3 regions of the Streptomyces sp. YIM S03343 genome follow, and region 1 is predicted to be linked to each of the others. Evidence: riboswitches for the same ligand, from Rfam matches in the RefSeq annotation. Region 1 holds a riboswitch; each other region holds the start of a gene.
What was found. A riboswitch is a leader RNA that binds a small molecule or an ion and turns the genes downstream of it on or off. The one in region 1 is predicted to bind cyclic di-AMP.
Positions count from the first base shown of each region.

Region 2: another riboswitch for cyclic di-AMP. It lies ahead of ACSYGN_RS15785 (C40 family peptidase); the one in region 1 lies ahead of ACSYGN_RS38450 (C40 family peptidase).
Region 3: another riboswitch for cyclic di-AMP. It lies ahead of ACSYGN_RS06060 (M23 family metallopeptidase); the one in region 1 lies ahead of ACSYGN_RS38450 (C40 family peptidase).

Region 1 is NZ_JBPUKX010000002.1:597,794-600,037, forward strand. It holds gene ACSYGN_RS38445 (hypothetical protein) at 1-307, opposite strand, end outside; cyclic di-AMP (ydaO/yuaA leader) riboswitch at 635-795, shown strand; gene ACSYGN_RS38450 (C40 family peptidase) at 852-2,244, shown strand, end outside.
Region 2 is NZ_JBPUKX010000001.1:3,715,981-3,718,224, forward strand. It holds gene ACSYGN_RS15780 (ATP-dependent DNA helicase) at 1-316, opposite strand, end outside; cyclic di-AMP (ydaO/yuaA leader) riboswitch at 682-853, shown strand; gene ACSYGN_RS15785 (C40 family peptidase) at 862-2,049, shown strand.
Region 3 is NZ_JBPUKX010000001.1:1,343,351-1,345,594, forward strand. It holds gene ACSYGN_RS06060 (M23 family metallopeptidase) at 183-1,145, opposite strand; cyclic di-AMP (ydaO/yuaA leader) riboswitch at 1,150-1,315, opposite strand; gene ACSYGN_RS06065 (alpha-galactosidase) at 1,690-2,244, opposite strand, start outside.

The sequences.
Region 1 (2,244 bases):
CCCCGAGCACCGCGGCCACCGGGGCGCGGCCCGGCCAGGTCAGCCGGGTGCGCATGCCCACCAGCGCGCCGTGCGCGGCGGCGGCCGCGAGGACGAGGGCGTAGCCGACGAGCGCGGCGCCCGGGACGCCGTCCGCGTCGGCGGGCAGCGCGACGAACAGCAGGATCACGGTGGCCGCCCAGCAGGCCGCCGCCCCCAGCCAGTGCCGTACCAGCACGTACCCGAGGCCCAGTCCGCTGAGGTTGAGCAGGGCCACCGCCGCGGCGCGCAGGCCGTCCGGCGGTGCGGGCGGCGGCCCCGACGGCATGGGCGGAATCGGTGGCGTGGGCGGGACCGGCGGAGGGTAGTACCCGCCGTTCGGTGGTCCGTACGGACCGTACGTATCTCCGGACATGGCGGATCCCCCCGGTCAACACTTGCCACAAGCCTATGAGTTGCCAGTGTACGGACGACACGGACGGCTCACCAGAACAAATGCACGAGCACAACAGGCGGCGCACCGGGGCGAGATCACGATGACGTATCGGACATTCCGCGCTTCAACCTTCACGGAAGACACACACGTTCGTTAAGTTGGTGTCTAGGCCGTACGACTCCCTCCGGCGAACCTCGCCGGGTCGCGCGGCCTCCGCCTAATCCGGTACGGCCCACACGTCGTCCGGAGCCGGGGACCCAACCGAATCCCGGGGTGAATCGGCCCGACTGCCCACCGGGGCACGGGCCGTAGGGCATACCTTCCGAGTTCCGTCGCCCGAACCCGTCAGCTAACTCGGTAGGCGGAGTACGGAAGGAGTACGTCCCCCATGGCGCCGGAACGCAATCAGCGTCGCGGAGGCTCCGGTCTCCCTGGCATGCGTGACTCCGATCCGTTCGGGGGAGGTGACGGTCCCAGCCGCGCCGAGGTGCAGCGGCGGATCGACCGCCTCTACGACCGGGCCGAGACCGACAGCAGGACGTTCAACGCGACGCGCGCGATGGCTCTCGGCACCTCGTCGTCCGCCGGTGCGCCGGTCGTCCGCCCGGCGTCCGGCAGGGCACGCGGCGGCTCCGATCCCGCCCTCGACAGCGTCACCCGGCAGTGGTTCGACGCGGCGAGGGGCTCGATCGGCCCCACCGTGGCCGCCGCCCTGCCCCGGGACCTGCTGCCCGGCCGCTCCCCCGCCGCCCTGCCGGGCCCCCCCGCGGAGCGCCCGGACTACAGCGCCACCATCCGCGAACTGGAGGCCGCCGCCCGCCCCGTCCTGGAGCTGACGGCAGGTACCGCTCCGGCACCGGCCGCCCTTCCCCCGGCCGAACGCACCGCCGCACTGCCGGAACTGACCGCGGCGCCCACCGAACTCCTGCCCCCGGCAACCGAACCGGCTTGGCCGCCCGCGCAACTGCCGCCCGCGCCAATGGACTCGGCACCCGGGACCGGCTCGATACCGGGCATCCCCGCGCAGCCGACGGCCGCCCGACCTGCCGTCACCGAGCCCCCCGCCCCGACGCCCGCAGTGCCCGGGGCATCTCCCGCACCCTGGGCGACGGCCACCCCCGCGACCCGGCCGAGCCCCGCCTCCACCGCCCATCCGGACCGCTCCGCGATGGGTCCCGCCAAGGAGCGCAACCGGCTCAAGCTGACCGCCGCCCACCAACTGCTGGCCCGCCGCACCGCCCAACTCGCCCCGCAGGCACCGGCAATACCGGCGGCTCCGGCCCCCATGGCACCCCAGACGCAGCCCACCTGGCCCACCGCACCCGACCCCACCGGCCAGTGGCTGCCACAGCAGCCCGATGACTACGGCACCACGACCTACGCGGCCCCCACCCCCACGGCGGCCCAGGACCCGGCCACGGGCAGCATCCCGACCGTCCCCTCCGCCCCGACCCTCCCCACGATCACCCAGCCGCCGCTTCAGGCCACCCCTGGCAAGGCAGCCGCCGCGCTGGACTTCGCGCGGGCCCAGCTCGGCCGCCCCTGTCTGTGGGGTGCCGCCGGACCCGAGGCGTACGACTGCGGCGGGCTCACCCAGGCCGCGTGGCGGGCCGCCGGGGTCACCCTGCCGCGCACCGCGCCGGAGCAGGCGAGCGCAGGCACCCTGGTTCCCCTCACCGAACTCCAGCCCGGCGACCTGCTGTTCTTCCAGGACGGCCCGAGCCATGTCGGCCTGGTCACCGGCAACGGACTGATGATCCATGCGCCGGGACCCGGCGCGTCCGTAAGGGAGGAATCGGTCTTCTTCGCCGGACCGCAGGCCATCCAGG
Region 2 (2,244 bases), on a different contig from region 1:
TGCGGTGCGTGAGCACACGGGTCTTGCCGGAACCGGCTCCGGCCACGATGAGCAGCGGGGTGCCGGAGTGCGCGACGGCGGCGCTCTGGTTGTCGTTCAGCCCCTCCAGCAGGGCGGCCGGATCCACGGCGGGGCGCGGGGCGCCGTTGCGGTAGTACTCGTCCCGGTCCGGAGGCACGTCGAACTTCCCGCCGAACAGATCGTCCGGAAGCGACTCCGGTACGTGTTCGTCCTCGGGCGGCGGCGGGGGCTCCTCGTCATGGCCCCGCGGGGCCTGGAGATCCGCCAGGAAGCTGTCGTCAAAGAGGCTGCTCATCGCTCTCCGAGTCTAGGACCCCCCACTGACAACCCGGGCCCGCTCCGGGAATCCCCCGGCGGCACCGCCGGGCGTACGCGGACCCGCGCACGGACCAGGACGCATCAGGCACGCGGACACCGGCGACCGGGCACATCGCACCCGGGCCGCACCCGGGCCGCATCCGAACCGCCCCCGGACCAGACCATCCCCCGTCTCGGACAAGCGGTCGCAGATCCCCCCATAAGGACGACGACAAAGCCTCACCGAGGTGAAGGTCACAAATTAGTATCGGGCATATCGGCCATCAACCTTCACAGAGGCCACACGAGTTGGCTACCGTGCCGGGCAGGCCGCACGACCCCCACCGGCGAACGTCGCCGGGCCGCGCGGCTCCGCCGAGTCCGGTGCGCCCCCACGGCAGCCGGAGCCGGGGACCCAACCGAACTTGGGGTGAATCGGCCCGTATCCCCGCCGGGATAGGGACCGTAGGGCAACCCTTCCGAACCACCCGCCCGAACCCGACAGCTAACCCGGTAGGCGGAACGTGGAAGGAGTCGCCTCCCTTGGCGTCGCACCGCAAGTCGCGCCCCGCCGGCCCGCGCGTCGCAGGCATACGCACCCCCGCCATCGCCACGGCCGCCGCCCTCACCTCCGTGGCCCTTCTCTCCCAGACCGCCAACGCGGCGCCCTCGGACGACAGACCGAGCCTGGAGGAGGTCCAGAAGAAGGTCGACGACCTCTACCGCCAGGCCGAGTCGGCGACCGAGAAGTACAACGCGGCCAAGGAGAAGTCCACTAAGCAGCGGAAGCGCGTCGACACCCTCCTCGACGACGTCGCCAAGCGCACCCAGAAGCTCAACACGGCCAGGGAGCAGCTGGGTTCCTTCGCCGCCGCCCAGTACCGCACGGGCGCCGCCGAACCCGACACGGCGACCTTCCTCCTCGCGGACTCTCCGCAGGACTACTTCGACCAGACGCAGTTGATGAGCCGTCTGACCAACCGCCAGAAGGGCGCGGTCGACGACTACATCAGCGAGCAGTCGGCGACGATGAAGAAGCGTCAGGAGGCCGCGCAGAGCCTGGAGGCGCTCACCACGTCGCAGACGGACCTGAAGACGGCCAAGGCCACGGTCCAGACGAAGCTCACCGACGCGCGTGACCTGCTCTCGAAGCTCAACGCCGAGGAGAAGGCCCGGCTCGCGGCGATCGAGAAGAAGAAGCAGGAAGAAGCCGCAGCCAAGGCCGCCGAACTGGCGAAGCAGCAGGCGGCGGCCGAGAAGGCAGCGGCAGAGAAGGCGGCCCAGGACAACGCGTCCTCGGGCTCGTCCTCGGATTCGTCCTCCTCCTCATCGGGCTCTTCATCAGGCTCGTCGTCTTCCTCGGACTCGACCTCGACGAAGGCGGAGAAGGCGCTGGCGTTCGCCCGGGCGCAGATCGGCAAGCCGTATGTGTGGGGCGCCACCGGCCCCGGCTCCTACGACTGCTCGGGCCTCACCCAGGCCGCATGGAAGGCGGCGGGCGTCAGCCTCCCGCGTGTGACGTACGACCAGGTCAACGCAGGAACGACGGTCTCCGTTGCCGACGCGAAGCCGGGTGACCTGATCTTCTTCTATTCCGATGTCAGCCACGTCGGTCTCTACATCGGCAACGGCATGATGATCCACGCCCCGAAGCCCGGCGCGTACGTGCGCGAGGAGTCGATCTACTACGGCGGCGCGTCGATCATCCACAGCGTGGTGCGGGTGGCCTGACCGCCTCTGGGGCCGCTTCAGATCTGTCGGATTCTCAGCGATCTGTCGTCAAGTTGTCGTCTGTGACAGATCGCCGAGAATCGCCCCCGTCCCGTCGCAATGACGCTGTCGGATTCTCACTCGTTCTCGTTCGAGCTGTCGGATTCTCATTGCGTCGCGTACTGATGAGCGGCGGTGTATGCCTCGTTCGTTTGA
Region 3 (2,244 bases), on a different contig from region 1:
CCACTCGTAAAGCGTTTGCCAACCCGGAATACCTGTTCTACCTGGGGTGTTGTCGGCTCGGCAGGCCCGGAGCCCGGAGGTGCCCGGCCGGTGCCGGTCCGGCGCCCGGGCAGACCGAAGACCGGACCCGGGGATCGTGGTCCGGCCTTCGGCGGATTGCGGGGGTGTGCGGCGGGCGGGTGTCAGCCGACGGCTACGCCGTGCTCGCGGAGCCAGGCGACCGGGTCGATGTCCGAGCCGTAGTCGGGGGTGGTACGGATCTCGAAGTGCAGGTGCGGGCCCGTCACATTGCCGGTCGCACCCGAGAGACCGACCTGCTGACCCGTCGTCACGGACTGACCGGCGGAGACGGACAGCTGGGACAGGTGCGCGTACTGCGCGTAGTGGCCGTCGGCGAGCCGGATCACGACCTGGTTGCCGTACGCGCCGCCCCAGCCTGCCGAGACGACGGTGCCCGCGCCGACAGCCTTGAGGGAGGTACCGGTTGGGACCACGAAGTCGACGCCGGTGTGGTAACCGCTGGACCACATGCTGCCCGCGACGTGGTACGACGTACCGACGGTGCCGCCGACGACCGGCAGCGTGAAACCGGAGCCCGTGGGGGCGGAGGCATTCGTGGCGGTCGCGGTGCCGGCGGAGGCAGACGGCGCGGACGGCGCGGACTGTGCGGACTGTGCGGACGACGGCGTCGGCTTCGACTCGGCGGTGGCGGCCGTGGCATGGCGCCCGAGGGTGAGCTTCAGACCGGGGTGGATCAGGGAGGGGTTGCCGCCCACGGCCTCGCGGTTGTCCCGGTAGAGGCGGTGCCAGCCGCCGCGGACCCGGTGCTCGGCGGCGATCTTCGCGAGGTAGTCGCCGGTGTGGACGGTGTAGATCTTCGTCCGCGTGCTCTTCGCGTCGGACGCCCGTCCGGCCTGGTGCGCGGCGACCGGCGCGGCCTGGACGGTCTGTGCCGGAGCCGTCTGCGCGACCGACTGCGAGACGGACTGCGTGGCCGACTGGACGGCCGACTGCGGGGTCGCGGCGTGCGCGCCCCCGGCGCCGATGAGCGGCAGGGCCAGCGCCGCGCCGCCGGTTCCGGCGACGGCTATGGAGCGGGTGAAGCGCTGGGACTTGGGGCGGCGGTGCTTACCCTTCGCGGGCATGGCGAATTCCTCTCCGGCGCCTGCGAGGTGAGCTGTCGGGTTCGGGCTGGAGCTGCCCGGCCATGACGAAGGGTCACGGCTTCACCCCGAGCCTGTGCCGGAGACCGGACCAGGCAGTCGTACCTGTGGGTCCCCCGCTCCTGCCGTACGCGGGTGAGTGTGTGCGGAGTCCGGTCGGTGGCAGGATTCGGCGGTCCGTCCGGATTGATGGCGAACGTAGGCGACCAGGACGCGAATCAACAAGCCGGTGGTTCCCGGGATACGCGTTTCCCTTGATCTTTTCCCGGAATTCACGGTCACCCTCCGTGAATTCCGCCCCGATTTCTCCTGGCAATTCCCAAGGAAAACCTTATGAATTACGTGAACATGACGGACGACTCACCGTCACGGATATGAGCCTCCTCACCCGCCCCTTCTCCACCGCCCCCCATTCCTGGCCGAGTTGGAATGAAGGACAATGAAAGCATTGGAACGGCAGCGAAGTCCAACGAAGACAATCTAAAGCAAATGAAGGTGAGCTAATGCCCTAATTAGGACAGAAGCCTCAGATTCGCCGCAGCCGCAGGACTGTTGCGTCCAGGTCGCCGCTCAGCCCGGTGCGCAGACCGTGATGCTGCAGCACCGCGCCCCGGTGAACTTCGCCCGTTTCGCGGCATTCGTACGCCGCTGTCGGGTCAAGTCCGCGCAGCCGCAGCGACGGAACGGGTTCGCCGTAGTGCTGGGCCTGGAGGCAGGCGAGGAGGACCGTCTCGTCGCCGAGCGAGTACTGCACCGCGCTCAGCCCGCCGTCCGGCGGCCGCAGCCGGTACTGGTCGCCGCGCTGCACCACGGGCCGGATCTCCTTGTACAGCTCCACCCAGCCGCGCGCCTCGGCCAGCTCCTCCTCGCTCCAGTCGCTGAGGTGCCCGCCGATTCCGAGCACTCCGGCCATGGCGCTGACGAACCGGAAACGCAGACTGCTGGAGCGATGGTTGAGCTGGATGTTCGGGCTGTCGGTGACCCAGGCGGCCATCACCCGGGCCGGGTGGATCTGGCTGAAGCCGTGCTGGATCTCCAACCGGTCGAGCGGGTCGGTGTTGTCCGAGGTCCACACCTGGTC